4 regions of the Pseudomonas sp. 1L-C-7-B-C1 genome follow, and region 3 is predicted to be linked to each of the others. Evidence: predicted binding sites of a transcription regulator. Region 3 holds the regulator's gene; each other region holds the start of a gene.
The links. The regulator FliA, encoded in region 3, starts transcription of late flagellar genes. The targets are predictions, from matches to a motif close to CTAAAGTTTNNNNNNNNNNNGCCGNTAA.

Region 1: a site for FliA is predicted at 1,657-1,684, ahead of AC0Z8Z_RS18610 (methyl-accepting chemotaxis protein). Genes of this name have one in related genera too.
Region 2: a site for FliA is predicted at 2,032-2,059, ahead of AC0Z8Z_RS23740 (methyl-accepting chemotaxis protein). Genes of this name have one in related genera too.
Region 4: a site for FliA is predicted at 1,901-1,928, ahead of AC0Z8Z_RS01110 (methyl-accepting chemotaxis protein). Genes of this name have one in related genera too.

Annotation. Positions count from the first base shown of each region.
Region 1 covers NZ_JBXAWH010000012.1:58,964-62,551, reverse strand. Annotated here, with positions in the region: gene AC0Z8Z_RS18615 (sensor domain-containing diguanylate cyclase) at 1-1,450, opposite strand, end outside; gene AC0Z8Z_RS18610 (methyl-accepting chemotaxis protein) at 1,818-3,588, shown strand, end outside.
Region 2 covers NZ_JBXAWH010000018.1:13,984-17,571, forward strand. Annotated here, with positions in the region: gene AC0Z8Z_RS23735 (urea transporter) at 1-129, opposite strand, end outside; gene AC0Z8Z_RS23740 (methyl-accepting chemotaxis protein) at 285-1,916, opposite strand; gene AC0Z8Z_RS23745 (response regulator) at 2,459-2,857, shown strand; gene AC0Z8Z_RS23750 (TetR/AcrR family transcriptional regulator) at 2,861-3,469, opposite strand.
Region 3 covers NZ_JBXAWH010000015.1:9,520-13,107, forward strand. Annotated here, with positions in the region: gene AC0Z8Z_RS21635 (protein phosphatase CheZ) at 1-115, opposite strand, end outside; gene AC0Z8Z_RS21640 (chemotaxis response regulator CheY) at 135-509, opposite strand; gene fliA (RNA polymerase sigma factor FliA) at 750-1,493, opposite strand; gene fleN (flagellar synthesis regulator FleN) at 1,490-2,323, opposite strand; gene flhF (flagellar biosynthesis GTPase FlhF) at 2,442-3,588, opposite strand, start outside.
Region 4 covers NZ_JBXAWH010000001.1:245,727-249,314, forward strand. Annotated here, with positions in the region: gene AC0Z8Z_RS01110 (methyl-accepting chemotaxis protein) at 58-1,854, opposite strand; gene AC0Z8Z_RS01115 (TonB-dependent siderophore receptor) at 2,071-3,588, shown strand, end outside.

The sequences.
Region 1 (3,588 bases), on a different contig from region 3:
ACCCCGCCCCAAAATCGTCGATGGCCACGTCAACGCCCAACTCGCGAATACGAGTGAGCTGGGCAATGACGCGCTTGTCGGCACGAATCCACTCGCCTTCGGTGATCTCGACTTCCAGCCGTGACGGATGCACGTCATGCTGGTCGCACGCGCTCTGCAGCGTCAAGGCGATGTCCAGATCGACGAAGTCCAGCGGCGACAGGTTGAGCGACAGGCGTACATCCTCATCGATCCAGCCGCTGAGGTCAGTCAGGGCGCGGTCGATGACCCATCGGGTCACCGTGCTGATCCTGCCGGCGCTCTCTATCAGCGGAATGAATTCGCTTGGCCAGATCTTGCCCAGCATCGGATGGGTCCAGCGAATCAACGCCTCGACGCTGAGCAGACCGCCATCCTGCAGGCTGAAACGTGGCTGGTACTCCAGATAGATGTCGCCACTGACCAGTGCCTCAGCGAGTTCGTTAAGCAGCGTCAACGCACGACGCTGGGCGCAGTCTTCGGCCTCGTCGTAGGCGGCCCACTGAACCTGTCGATAAAACGCCATCCCCGCCGCGTGGGTCGCCTTGCCCATGAGCGCCGCAGCGGACTGATCGCCCTTGTCGCAGCAAGCCAGGCCCACCGACACCTGCTGGTGAGTAAAGGGCTCGGTGATCAGCGCCAGCAGCAGGCGAACCAGCTCATCCCGACGATGCCGCTCGCAGCTCATCTGCAGGCAGAAATCCAGCTCGCTGACGTGATAAAGCTCGGCGATGCCGTCCAGACGCCGACGCAGGCAGTGGGCCATGTCCCGGCGCTTGTGCTGGGCGTCCAGATTACTGGTGACGCTGACATCCGCGGCGCTCGCGACCGGGTGGGTACGGATCACCACCATCAGTCGCACATGACTGTCGGTCGACGCGATGCCTTGGGTATCCAGCAAGAACTGCTGCAAATTGGGCAACTGGCTGACCGGGTTGCGGTAGCGCATCCACTGGCACTGTTCCACCTGCGCCATGACCAACTGCGCAAAATCCTGGAGGGCGTCGAGTTCCGCAGGTTGCAACTCACGAGGCACCTGGTCGATCAGGCAGAAACTGCCGAGCACATCGCCGTGCTGATTGCACAGCGGCGCGCCGGCGTAGAAGCGAATGCCGCCCGGGGCAGTGACCAGCGGGTTGTCGGCGAAGCGCGGGTCGAGACTGGCATCGTCGACCACCATGATCCCGGCGTTCTGGATGGTGTAACGACAGAACGACTGTGCGATGGGCGTCTGGCTCGCGTCGAAGCCCACCCGGCCGGGAAACCACTGGCGATCTTTCTCCACCAGCGAGACCAGCACCGTCGGCATGCCGAACTGGGCAGCGGCCAGGCGGCAGAGCCGATCAAAGTTCTCGTTATGGGCCGTTTCCAGCCATTGCAAAGCGTGAACCGCGGACAGGCGCTTCTGCTCAATTTGCAGCGAACAGTTCATGGCCTGCGCCCTCGGTTTTAAAAATACGGATTGAATGATATCTCATGGCCACTACTGCCGACACTCCTACATGACGGAAGGTGCAGAGCAGTGATAACAGCCTAAGAACAGACTTCGGCCGAGTTGAGAAAAGTGATATCACAAAGACATCAGTTAATCGATTCAGTTCCAAAACTATACATAAATAAAGTTTTGTACAAGTTTTAATAAAGTTAATACGATCAGCGCCGACAGATGGATCAGAGCGACCCGCAGCCAGCCATAACGCTTCCTGCGAAAACGTCGTCAACACCGCTGAATCCCGAGAAAAAGGACCGTTCTCACCGACAACAACCCAAGCGCCCCGCTCCGGGGCTTTGAGAACAGCATGAATATTCTTGCCCCTGCCGTGTACCTGACCAACCGCCTGCGCTTCCCTGCCAAGTTCGCGCTGCTCGCCATCATCGTTTTGCTCCCATTGGCCCTTCTGGGCACGCGCCTGCTGCATCAGCTGAACGCCAGCATCGATAATATCCACTCCGAGCAAGTCGGCCAGCGCTATCTGATGGACGTTACCCCGGTGTTGCGCCTGTCGATGCTGCAACGGGCATTGACCAATCGCCTCCTTAGTGGCGACCAGACAGCCCAACCTGATCTTGCCGCCAACCAGGCCAAACTGCTGGAAGCGTTCACCAAACTTGAGACCACCGACCGCCAGCTGGGTGCACAGCTCGAGACCGGTGATCGCGTGCAGCGCTTGCGTTCCGGGGCCGAAGGGTTGATCAGCCAGACCAAAACCGGGGCCGATCAGGCGACCCTGTTTGACGCATGGAGCGATCAGATGACCCAGACGCTGAATTTTATCTACTTCGTCTCCGCCACCTCCGGGATGGTGCTCGACGAGGACTACGCCTCGCTGTTCCTGATCGATCAAAGCACCCTGCGTCTGCCGCGCCAGATCAACGTGGTCGGGCAGTTGCGCGGCCTGGCGAGTGGTCTGCACGAAGGTCAGCCGCTCACGGACACCCTCCGTGGCACGATCAAATCGCTGCTCAAGCAAGAAGCGCAGATTCGCCAGGAGCTGCTGCAGAGTCTCAGCCTGCTGCGACGTCAGGAACCGGCCCTTGCTGATCGCATTCAGTCCCCCGTAAGCAGCGGGCTCTCCAGCCTCGACAGCTTTCGCAGCGACCTGCAAACCCTGGTCACCTCACCGGAAAACACCATCACCGGCATGCAGGGGCTGCCGGCCAAAGGCAACGCGGTGGTCGCCGAGCTGTACAAGGCGCAGGACGCGTTGCAAGACGAGCTCTCCGCGATACTGGATAAACGACTGGGCGAGAAGTCAGCCGAACGCGCCGCCATGCTGGCCATGTTCGCCATCGCCGGGCTGTTGCTGATTTACGCCTTCAGCGGGATCTACAGTGCCATGCGTCGAGCCATGGAAGACATGTTGAGCGCCACCCGCCGCATCGCCCAGGGCGATCTCACTGCACGTGTCAATGTCGTCGGCAAAGATGAAATGGCCGACATCGGCACCGGCTTGAATCACATGGTCCAGGCCTTTGGCGAGTCCCTGGCTCAGGTCGAGCGCAGTTCGAGTTCGGTGTCCGACGCAGCGACTCGCCTGACTGCGTCCATCGACCGCGCCAAAATGTCGATGAACGCCCAGCAGGGCGAAACCGAACAGGTCGCCACCGCCATCAACGAAATGACCGCCAGTGTCGCCGACGTCGCCCAGAACACTGAAGGCGCGGCGCGTGCGGCGGAACAGGCCAGTCAGGCGTCCGGCAAAGGCCTGGGCGTCATGCAGCAGACCCGCCAGACCATCGAGGCACTGGCCGGCGAAGTCGACCTCAGCGCGCAAAAGGTCGCGGCGCTCGCGCTGCACAGTCAGGAGATCGGCGGGGTCATTGAAGTGATCCGCAATATCGCCGACCAGACCAACCTGCTCGCCCTCAACGCCGCCATCGAAGCCGCCCGCGCCGGTGAGCAAGGCCGTGGCTTTGCCGTGGTCGCCGACGAAGTGAGGACCCTGGCCTCACGGACGCAGAACTCCACCGCCGAAATCCAGCGGATCATCCAGCAATTGCAACTGGCGACTACCGCTGCCGTGGAGCAGATGAAAGCGGGCAAGGACCGGGCGCAGGATTGCCTGACGT
Region 2 (3,588 bases), on a different contig from region 3:
CAGAATCGCCAACAGACAGAAAACCCCGCAGACGGGGCTGCGTTGCAGCAGCACCTGACTGAACCCGTTGAGCAGGGCTTCGGCCCAGTCGGGGCAGTGGTGGGGGGATGCAGTGGGAATGGTTGGCATATATGTATTCAATAGTTTTAGTTATTGTATACATAATGACTTGAGGTACGTAGCTCAGCAAGGTTGTAGGCAAGCTACATCCGCTTCATCGCCACTCTCGCTGACACACCGCATATCCCTGTGGGACCGGCTTCAGCCGGGAAGGCGTCAGTTGCTTAAACCCGAAACTGCCGCAACAACCCATTCAGCTGTTCACTCAACCCCTTGAGCTGATGGCTCGCCGCGCTGGACTGTTCCGCCGCCACCGCCGTGCTCTGGGACAACTGCGCCGCCTGAGTGACGTTCTGGTTGATGTCTTCCACCACATGGGATTGCTCAAGGGTCGCGCTGGCGATGGAGGCGTTGAGGCCGTTGAGGTTGCGCAGCGCCTGGCTGATCGAGGTCAGGCTTTTGCCGGCCAGATTGGCCTGCTCGATGGTCAGCTGCGACGAACGACTGCTGTCGGCGATCACTTTCACCGCCGCATCCGAATGCGCCTGCAGGCGCTCGATCATCGCCTGGATTTCCGCCGTGGATTTCTGCGTGCGCTGGGCCAGCAGGCGTACTTCGTCTGCCACTACGGCGAAACCACGGCCGTGATCACCGGCGCGGGCGGCTTCGATGGCGGCGTTGAGCGCCAGCAGGTTGGTCTGCTCGGCAATTGAACTGATCACCTCCAGCACGCCGCCGATTTGCGTGCTTTCGCTGGCCAGTGTGCGAATCACTTCCACAGCCTGATCGATCGTCCCGGACAGGTGCCCGATCTGCCTCAGGCTGCTGTCGATGTTGGCCTGACCCTGCTGCGCCTGGGACTCGGCGTTGCGCATCTCGCTGGCGGCGTGCTCGGCGTTCTTCGCTACGTCCTGCACGCCGTAAGTGACCTCATTGACCGCCGTCGCCACCTGCTCCATCTGCAACGACTGCTGCTGGCTGCGTTCCTGGGCTTGTATCGCATTGCTGCCCAGCTCACTGGACGCCTGACCAAGGCCGACGGCCGAGGATTGCAACTCGCTGACCACGCCACGCAGCTTGGCGGTAAACGCGTTGAAGTGCCGGGCCAGTTGGGTGACTTCGTCGTTGCCCTGAGTTGCCAGGGTGCGGGTCAGGTCGCTTTCCCCGCTGGCAATGTTGGCCATCGCCTCGACGGTGGCCTTGAGCGGGCCGGCGATGCTGCGCGCGATCAGAATCAACAGCAGCGCCATGACCAGAATGATCCCGGCACTGATCGACAGCGCCTTGACCACCTGCTTGTAGAACTCGGCCTGCACGTCATCGATGTAGACGCCTGAGCCGATGATCCAGCCCCACGGCGCGAACAGCGAAATGTAGGAGGTCTTGCCCACCGCGTCAGTGGCGCCGGGCTTGGGCCAGCGGTAGTTGACCATGCCGGCGCCTTTGGCCTTGGCCAGTGTCAACATCTCGTTGAAGACCTGAAAGCCGTCCGGGTCTTTGATGCCGGACAGGTCTTGGCCCACCAGCTTGGGGTTGGCCGGGTGCATGATCATCACCGGGCGCAGGTCGTTGATCCAGAAGTAGTCGGTCTGGTTGTAGCGCAGCCCGCGAATGGCATCCATCGCCTGCTGCTGCGCTTGTTCGCGGGTGAGGGTCCCGGCGGTTTCCAGGCCATGGTAGAAGTCGAGCAGGCCGCTGGCGGTCTGCACCACGTGCATGGTCTTGATGGTTTTGGCTTCATACAGATCGTCGTGGATCTGCTTGAGCATCGCCGCCGCCAGTGTAAACAGCATCACCACGGCGACGATGAGAATCAGCCACAAACGCCGGCTGATCGAGAGATTGCGCATATTCATGATCGTCACTCCGCTTCTTTATTCTTCTTGTCCGGGCAGGCCGCCCTGTCAGCGCTTGCACGACAGCGCATTGACCCGCGCCCTTTAACGAAGGGAAGCCACGGTGTCATTAAGCGTCTCGGCCTGACCGGTATAAACCTGAGCGTGGACGCAGGCAACTGACACAGGTATAGCGAAAGGCTTACACGACCTGAGGAACTTGGCTCTAGGTTGTAACACGCGCTCGCGGTACATTGGATCCATCAACTGCAGCAACGGATCGCTGCAGGATCAAGGACGATCGACCGTTGCCAGGCATTGGCGGCCAACAGGAAGTTGGACGGTGTTGCACAAACCCGCTTCGGCGGGTTTTTTATTGCCTGCGATTTGGCGAACACCCTTGTGTACCCATTCATTTGCCGAATCTGTACAACGTTTCGACCAAATGTTGCTTCCCGATGGAATTTCCGGCGCTTGCGCCGCTCACAGTACGGACTACACCCGAGTCCAGGACAGGGCCGGCCGGGCAGGCATGGGAAATAATTATTGTGGATGTGGCGCAAATGGCAGCAGACGTACCAAACATGGGACTCATTCTGGTGGTTGAGGACGAGCAAATCATTCGCGAGTTTGTGTGCGAGATCCTCGCTGATGAAGGCTTCGCCACCCATGCGATGGAGACTGCAGACGAGGCGGCGACGTACCTCGAAAGCAACTCGGGCGACGTGGCGCTCCTTCTCACCGATATCCTCATGCCGGGCAGCTTGAACGGTGCGGACCTTGCGAACCTGTCGAGCAACAAGTACCCGCACATTCCGATCCTGATCATGTCAGGTCATGAAACGCCAGAGAGCTCCGGTGTCGTAAATCCGGTCGAGTTCATCCGCAAGCCCTGGAGCTTCGGCCAGCTGTTACAAGGCGTGAACAGGGCCTTGGGCTACGACAAAGAAGAAAGCCAATGACCCTCAGCGGTCCGGCTCACAGCCCTTGAGTACCAGCCGGACGATGGTCTGCGCGGCGGCTTCGTAATCAGCGTCGTCCAGACTTGCTTTGCCCGTCACCGTGGAAATCTGCCAGTCGAAGTCGGCATAGGTCTGGGTTGCGGCCCAAATGCTGAACATCAGGTGATGGGGGTCGATCGGCGCAATCAGGCCGTCATCGATCCAGCCCTGAACGCATTCGATGTTGTGCCGGGCCTGCCCATTGAGTTGCTCAACTTGTTCGGGTGTCAGATGCGGCGCGCCGTGCATGATCTCGCTGGCAAACACCTTTGAGGCGAAGGGCAGGTCGCGAGAGATGCGGATCTTGGAGCGGATATAACGCGTCAACACGTCAGCGGGCACGCCCTCGCGATTGAATGGCGTGGACGCCTGCATGATCGGCTCGATGATGCTTTCGAGCACCTCGCGATACAGGTTGTCCTTGGACTTGAAGTAGTAATAGACGTTGGGCTTGGGCACACCCGCCTTGGCGGCGATGTCGCTGGTCTTGCTGGCGGCGAACCCCTTGTCGGCAAATTCCTCGCTGGCTGCGCGCAGGATCAGTTCTTTGTTGCGCTCGCGGATGCTGCTCATAAACCGGTCTGTCCTTGCCTGCTCGGCGGTGGCGAATGTTAGCACCGGCCTCCCGACAGGCTCAACATTGTCACTGCCACCCGACCCCGTCCCTTCCCCGCACCGGCTTGCCGCTGTTT
Region 3 (3,588 bases):
GGATCAGTTGCACGGCGTCGCCGAACTTGCCTTTTTCAAGGCTCGCGACCAGCTCTTGTGCGTGTTTCTTCAGGGTTGACTCAAAGTCACCCATTGTCGAATCTTTGGAATCCATAGCGCCCTCGCAGCGGACATCAGCTATTGACGCGCTCGAATATCTTTTCGATTTTCTCTTTGAGCACTTGCGCGGTGAACGGCTTCACCACGTAGCCGTTCACACCGGCCTGAGCGGCTTCGATGATCTGCTCACGCTTGGCTTCGGCAGTGACCATCAGCACCGGCAGGCTGCGCAGACGCTCGTCGGCACGCACCTGACGCAACAGGTCGATGCCGGACATGCCCGGCATGTTCCAGTCAGTGACGAGGAAGTCAAAGGCGCCGCTTTGCAGCATCGGCAATGCGGTGAGTCCGTCATCAGCTTCGGCCGTGTTGGTGAACCCAAGGTCACGCAACAGGTTTTTTATGATCCGCCGCATCGTTGAGAAGTCATCAACGATGAGGATTTTCATGTTCTTGTCCAATTCGACCTCCAAGCAGTCTTTAACGCGTTCAGCACCTGAACGCGCATTCAATCAATACCGGCTGCGCCGAACATGAAAAGGGGTGGAATCGACCGGGACGAGCGCAGCGAAACCGGATCATCCACGACCCGGTTCGACCGACTCCTGCCATGTCTCTTTTGCTTCCCGCTCACGTCCTGCACAGCCGGTCTTACAAGCAACACGCAGGCCTCGCGGCCCGCGCCTGATTCAGGAACGTGCGCGCCACTCGCCAAGGCGACCGCGCAACCGCGCCGCGCATTGACTGTGCAGCTGGCTGACCCGCGACTCGCTGACACCCAGAACCTCACCGATTTCCTTGAGGTTCAGCTCTTCGTCGTAATACAGCGACAACACCAGGCGTTCACGTTCCGGCAAGTTGGCAATGGCCTCGGCCAGCGCAGCCTGGAAGCGCTCGTCTTCCAGATCCCGCGACGGTTCCAGGGACTGGCTTGCGCCGTCCTCGTGCAGCCCTTCGTGTTCGCCGTCCTGCAACAGGTCGTCGAAACTGAACAGTCGGCTGCCCAGGGTATCGTTCAGAATCCCGTAATAATCGTCGAGACTCATTTCAAGTTCGGCAGCAACCTCGTGATCTTTAGCGTCACGGCCGGTTTTTGCTTCGATTGAACGAATCGCGTCACTGACCATGCGCGTATTGCGGTGGACCGAGCGCGGTGCCCAGTCCCCCTTGCGCACTTCGTCGAGCATCGCGCCACGGATACGAATACCCGCGTACGTCTCGAAACTGGCCCCTTTGGTGGAGTCGTATTTGGTCGAGACCTCGAGCAAGCCAATCATGCCCGCCTGGATCAAATCCTCGACCTGCACGCTGGCCGGCAGACGCGCCAGCAAGTGGTAGGCGATTCGTTTGACCAGCGGGGCATAACGCTCGATCAGCTCATACTGGGAGTCTTTGGACGATTTGCTGTACATGCGATAGCCACTTGCTGTCATGAGACGGGCCCTGCGCTGGTTTGATGCACGAGGCGTTCTACGAAAAATTCCAGGTGACCGCGCGGGTTCGCCGGCAGCGGCCAGGTGTCGACTTTCTGTGCGATGGCCTTGAACGCCAGCGCGCATTTAGAACGCGGAAACGCTTCGTACACGGCGCGCTGCTTCTGCACGGCCTTGCGTACGCATTCGTCGTACGGCACGGCGCCTACATACTGCAGGGCCACGTCGAGAAAGCGGTCGGTGACCTTGGTCAGCTTGGCGAAGAGGTTGCGCCCTTCCTGCGGGCTCTGGGCCATGTTGGCCAGGACGCGGAAGCGGTTCATGCCGTAATCGCGGTTGAGCAGTTTGATCAGGGCGTAGGCGTCCGTGATCGACGTGGGCTCGTCGCACACCACCAGCAGCACTTCCTGGGCGGCGCGCACGAAGCTCACCACCGACTCGCCGATGCCGGCGGCGGTATCGATGACCAGCACGTCGAGGTTGTCGCCGATGTCACTGAACGCCTGAATCAGCCCGGCGTGTTGCGCCGGGGTCAGGTGGACCATGCTCTGGGTGCCCGACGCCGCCGGCACGATGCGGACGCCGCCCGGGCCTTGCAGCAGGACATCGCGGAGCTCGCACCGCCCTTCGATGACGTCAGCCAGGGTGCGTTTGGGGGTCAGCCCCAACAATACGTCGACGTTGGCCAGACCCAGATCGGCGTCCAGCAGCATGACGCGACGTCCCAGCTCGGCCAGCGCCAGTGAAAGATTCACTGAAACGTTGGTCTTGCCTACGCCACCTTTGCCACCGGTCACCGCGATAACCTGTACGGGATGCATGCTGCCCATGTTAATTGTTTACCTTGTCTTGCTTAGACCTAAGCCACATGTCGGGCTGCACGTTCAGTGTCTGAACAATGCCTGGCAGACCATCGATGCAGGAAAATTCCACTGTCATTTTCTTCACCTAGCCCGCGCGCTTGCCGGTGCTGTGATAAAGATCCGCAAACATATCCGCCATCGCTTCCTCGCTTGGCTCCTCCTGCATCTGCACACTGACAGCCCGGCTCACCAACTGGTGCCGACGCGGCAAATGCAGATCATCCGGTATCCGTGGGCCATCGGTCAGATAGGCCACAGGCAGTTCGTGTGTCACGGCCAGGCTGAGCACTTCGCCCAGGTTGGCCGTTTCGTCGAGCTTGGTCAGGATGCACCCGGCCAGGCCGCAACGTTTATAACTGTGGTAAGCCGCTGACAGCACCTGCTTCTGACTGGTTGTCGCCAGCACCAGGTAGTTGCGCGCCTTGATGCCACGGCCGGCGAGGGTTTCCAGTTGCAGACGCAGGGCCGGATCGCTGGCTTGCAGGCCGGCGGTGTCGATCAACACCACGCGCTTGCGCAACAGCGGCTCCAGCGCCTGAGCCAGGGACTGGCCCGGGTCGACGTGGGTAACCGGTACATTGAGGATCCGGCCCAGGGTTTTCAGCTGTTCCTGAGCGCCAATGCGGAAACTGTCCATGCTCACCAGCGCGATATTTTGCGCGCCGTATTTCAACACATATCGGGCTGCCAGTTTAGCCAGCGTGGTGGTTTTGCCCATGCCGGCAGGGCCGACCATGGCAATCACACCGCCCTCTTCCAGTGGCTCCACATCGGGCGTGGCAATCATGCGGGCCAGATGGGCCAGCAGCATGCGCCAAGTGTGGGCCTGATCGTTCGAGTCCGGCACCATCGCCAGCAGATCGCGGGACAGCGGGCCGGAGAGGCCGACGCGTTGCAGACGGCGCCACAGGTTGGCCTGCTGCGGACGGCTGCCTTGCAGCTGGTTCCAGGCCAGCGAGCCCAGCTGGACTTCCAGCAGTTCGCGCAGGCCGTTCAATTCGGAGCGCATCGCTTCGTAGGCGCGGTCGCCCACGGCCGGCTCGGCGTTGCGCTCGGCACGTTCGGCAGCCACAGCAGCGTGGATCGACGGGCGAAACGGTTCTTCCAGCGTCGGTTCAATCTGCTTGCTGTCATCCATCGCAAGGCCGGCGAACAACTGACGGTTGGCGACAGTGTCCAGCTCGCTGCGGTGGGTCAGCTCAGCCTGAGCGGTGACGATGCGCGACTGGGTC
Region 4 (3,588 bases), on a different contig from region 3:
GGAACGTCCGTGCCGGCGAAGGGCTATTCAGTCGCTGAGCACTGGCGTGAGCCTCTGTCATTCGGCCAGTAACTGCGCAGCATCGAAGCCCATGCGCAAGTTGCCCCAATGACGGCCTTCGAAGAAGAACGGCACGTCGATCTCGGTCATGATCTCGCCGGTGTCGCGCAGGTAGGTTTGCAGCAGGAAGCGCTGTTGGTTAGCGGCTGCGCGCAGGCCGATGGGGTCGGCGAACATGCGCTTGTTCCGGCACACCGGCAGGTCAATAGCCCGGTCGCCCGTCGGTTTTTTCGACACCCAGCTGTTGTTCACCGGGCAGTAACCCTTGCTGTCGACGATGAAGGTGACCTTTCCGCCCCGCGTGCCTTTAGTGAGCGCGTCACACTCTTCCTGACAGATCTGCGCGAAGCGTTCGGTGTAGCTGGTCGTGTATTGCTTGGGGTCGGTACCGGGAATCAGTTTGTAGTTCTGATCGAACAGGTTGACGCCCTCACGTTGCAGCGCGGCCAGGCGTACCTGGAGCCGGTCGCGGCAGTGACTGGCGCGGGTAATGCCAGCGTCCAGCGCGCCGTGCCCGAGGACAAACCGTCCCAGCAGCGCCTGGACCTTTTCCGCCACGCCCGACAGATCGCGGGTGGCGGTTGCGGAATGCTGCATGCGCTGGTCAATCGACTGGCTGTCCGCATGAATCTGCGTCACGCGGTCGTTGATGCCGGTGTTGCTGTCGGCGAACTGCTGGATGTGCGAGGCGATGTCCTCCAGCTTGGTGTGAGTGGATTCGAAGTCGCCGATCATGCTTTCGAAATGCCCCGACGCGCGCTCGACCACTTTCTGCGTCTCCCGGGCGCTGTGGCTGATCTGCGTGGTTTGCTCGTGGGTCGAACTGACTTCCAGCAACATGGCGTCGATGTTCTGGGAAATGTCCTCAGTGGCGCGGCTGACGTTCTGGGCCAGGGTCCGGACTTCATCGGCAACCACCGCGAAACCGCGCCCGCTCTCCCCTGCACGCGCCGCTTCGATCGCCGCGTTGAGCGCCAAAAGGTTGGTCTGGGAAGAGATCTGTTGAATCAATCCGACGATGGATTTGATGCTCGACGAACGTTGGTTCAGCGCCGAAACCAGCGTGCCGAACTCATTAAGGCTGCTGGAAATCTCACTGATGTTGCCGGTTACTTCCAGCAGTTCGGTGTAAGAGTCGCGGGCCATGCTGAGGTTTTGCGCGGTGGTCCCGGAAATGCCCTGGGTCTGCCGGGACACCTCGGCAATCCGCCCCACTGCGTCGTTGCTCTGCTCCATGACTTCCTTGGCGAAGCGTGCCTGATGGGTCGCGCTGTCGCTGGAGTCGCTGATGTTTTTCAACGACCGCGCAGACTCCACGGCAATGTTCACGGTCAACGCCTGGACGCTGCTGATGATCTCCCGCTGCTTGGCAAGAAACCGGTTGCAGGTGCTTGCCAGCACGCGGATTTCATCGTGGGTCAACAGCGGCAAGTCTTTGGACAGGTCGCCCTCGCCATTGGCAATGCCTTCCAGCGCCTGGGTCATCTGGGTGACCGGCCGAACGATCAGGTGCCGGAAATACCAGACCATGAAGCTGACCAGACAGAGGGTGAACAGCGTGCTGCCGAGAATGACGTTGCTCAGCACATCGAGCTTGCCCTCGATCATGCTTAGCGTCTCCGCCGGCAACTGTGCGCTGCGCAACTGCAACAGCACGTCGGCGCGGATGCTCACGGCCACCCAATACACCACGGCGCTCACCACCACCATCAGAAACAGGCTCGACAACTTCTTGGTCAAAGAATTGAAAAACTGCCTCTCGACGGACTCGTACAACGCCTTGAACGCATGCATGCCACGGTTCCCTGTGCCAGTAATGAAATGGGTTGCGAATTAAGGTGTTTCGACTGCCGGGGGGAAAGCTTTAATGCTGGGGGTGAAGGCACCCGATCATGGCCAGCGTTACAGCCAGCACCAACCCGAGGAATAAATGACATTGATTCTCAATTGTAACTTCCTGATAATTGAGAACCATCACCATTTGTAACATTCGCCGGAGCTTTGCCCGCCATGCGTCACTCGTTCCCCTTTTGCCCAAAGGCCCTTTCGTTAATTGCCCTGAGCGTGCTCAACACAGCGAATGCCGAAGAGACAGCGGTCAGCCTGCCCGCCACCGACGTGACGTCAACCGTCACTTATGGCGACACCGGCAACCCGCAGGGCTACCAGGGCAAACCCAGCAGCACCACCACTCGGCTGGACCTGACCAACCAGGAAACGCCCCAGGGCGTGACCAACATCAAGCGCGAGCAAATGGATGACTTCAAGCTCAACAGCATCCGCGATGTGTTGACCAGCACCCCCGGCGTCAACGTGCAGAAAGTCGAAACAGACCGCACCTACTTCACCGCGCGCGGTTTCGACATCAACAACTTCCAGTACGACGGCACGGCCATGCCGATGACCAATGGTTTGCTGGTGGGCGACATCGACCTGGCGCCCTACGAGCAGGTCGATATCGTACACGGCGCCAACGGCTTGATGTCCGGGGCCGGCAACCCCTCGGCCACGGTCAACTTCATCCGCAAACGCCCGACCTACGATCCCCAGGCAAAGATCGACGTGACCGCCGGTTCCTGGGACAAACGCCGGGTGGACATCGACGTCTCCGGCCCCCTGACCGACTCGGGCAACGTCCGCGGGCGCGTCATCTACGCCAACGAAAACGGCAACTCATACCTTGATCGCTACTCCCGCGAGAAGAACATCTTCAGCGGCCTGCTGGCATTCGATCTGAGCGACAGCGACACGCTGACCCTTGGTTACGAGGACCAGAAAACCAACGCCAATGGCTCAAGCTGGGGCGCACTGCCGTTGGCCGACGGCAATGGCAACGCCATTCATTACAGCAGCACCCATTCCAATATTTCCCAGCCGTGGGTGCATTGGGACGTTCACACGCAACGTGCGTTTGCCGAGTGGGAGCACACCTTCGCCAACGACTGGAAGTCGAGGCTGACCGTCGCCGGCGCCGAGCACCGCGAAGACACCGAGATGTTCTACATGTTGAGTTCCGCTGCCTCTCCCACCGGTTACAGCGGGCTGGGCTCAAAGTACAAAGACAAAAACCTCGAACTCAGCGGCGATTACTCGCTGAGCGGGCCCTTCATGCTGGGCGGTCGCGAGCATCAACTCACCTTTGGGGCCAACGCTGCGCGCCAGCGCAACCGCGAATCCTCCCAGTACGACGACGCTCTCAACTACGCGCCTGTGACCCTTGAAGATGCGCTGCATGGCTACCTGCCGCAGCCGAATTACGCCGCTGCTTTACCTGCTGCGACGTCGAACTACACCGATCGCCAGAAAAGCGTTTACGCCGGCGCGCGCTTCAGCCTGACCGACGACCTGCACCTGATCACCGGCGCGCGCATGCTCAGCGCGGACAGCAATGGCGACAACTATGGCTCCGCGCGGGAGGTGCGCATTCACGGCAAAGTCACGCCGTATGCCGGTATCGTCTACGACCTGACCCCCGAATACGCGCTGTACGCCAGTTACACCGAAGTCTTCAATCCGCAGTATTACCTC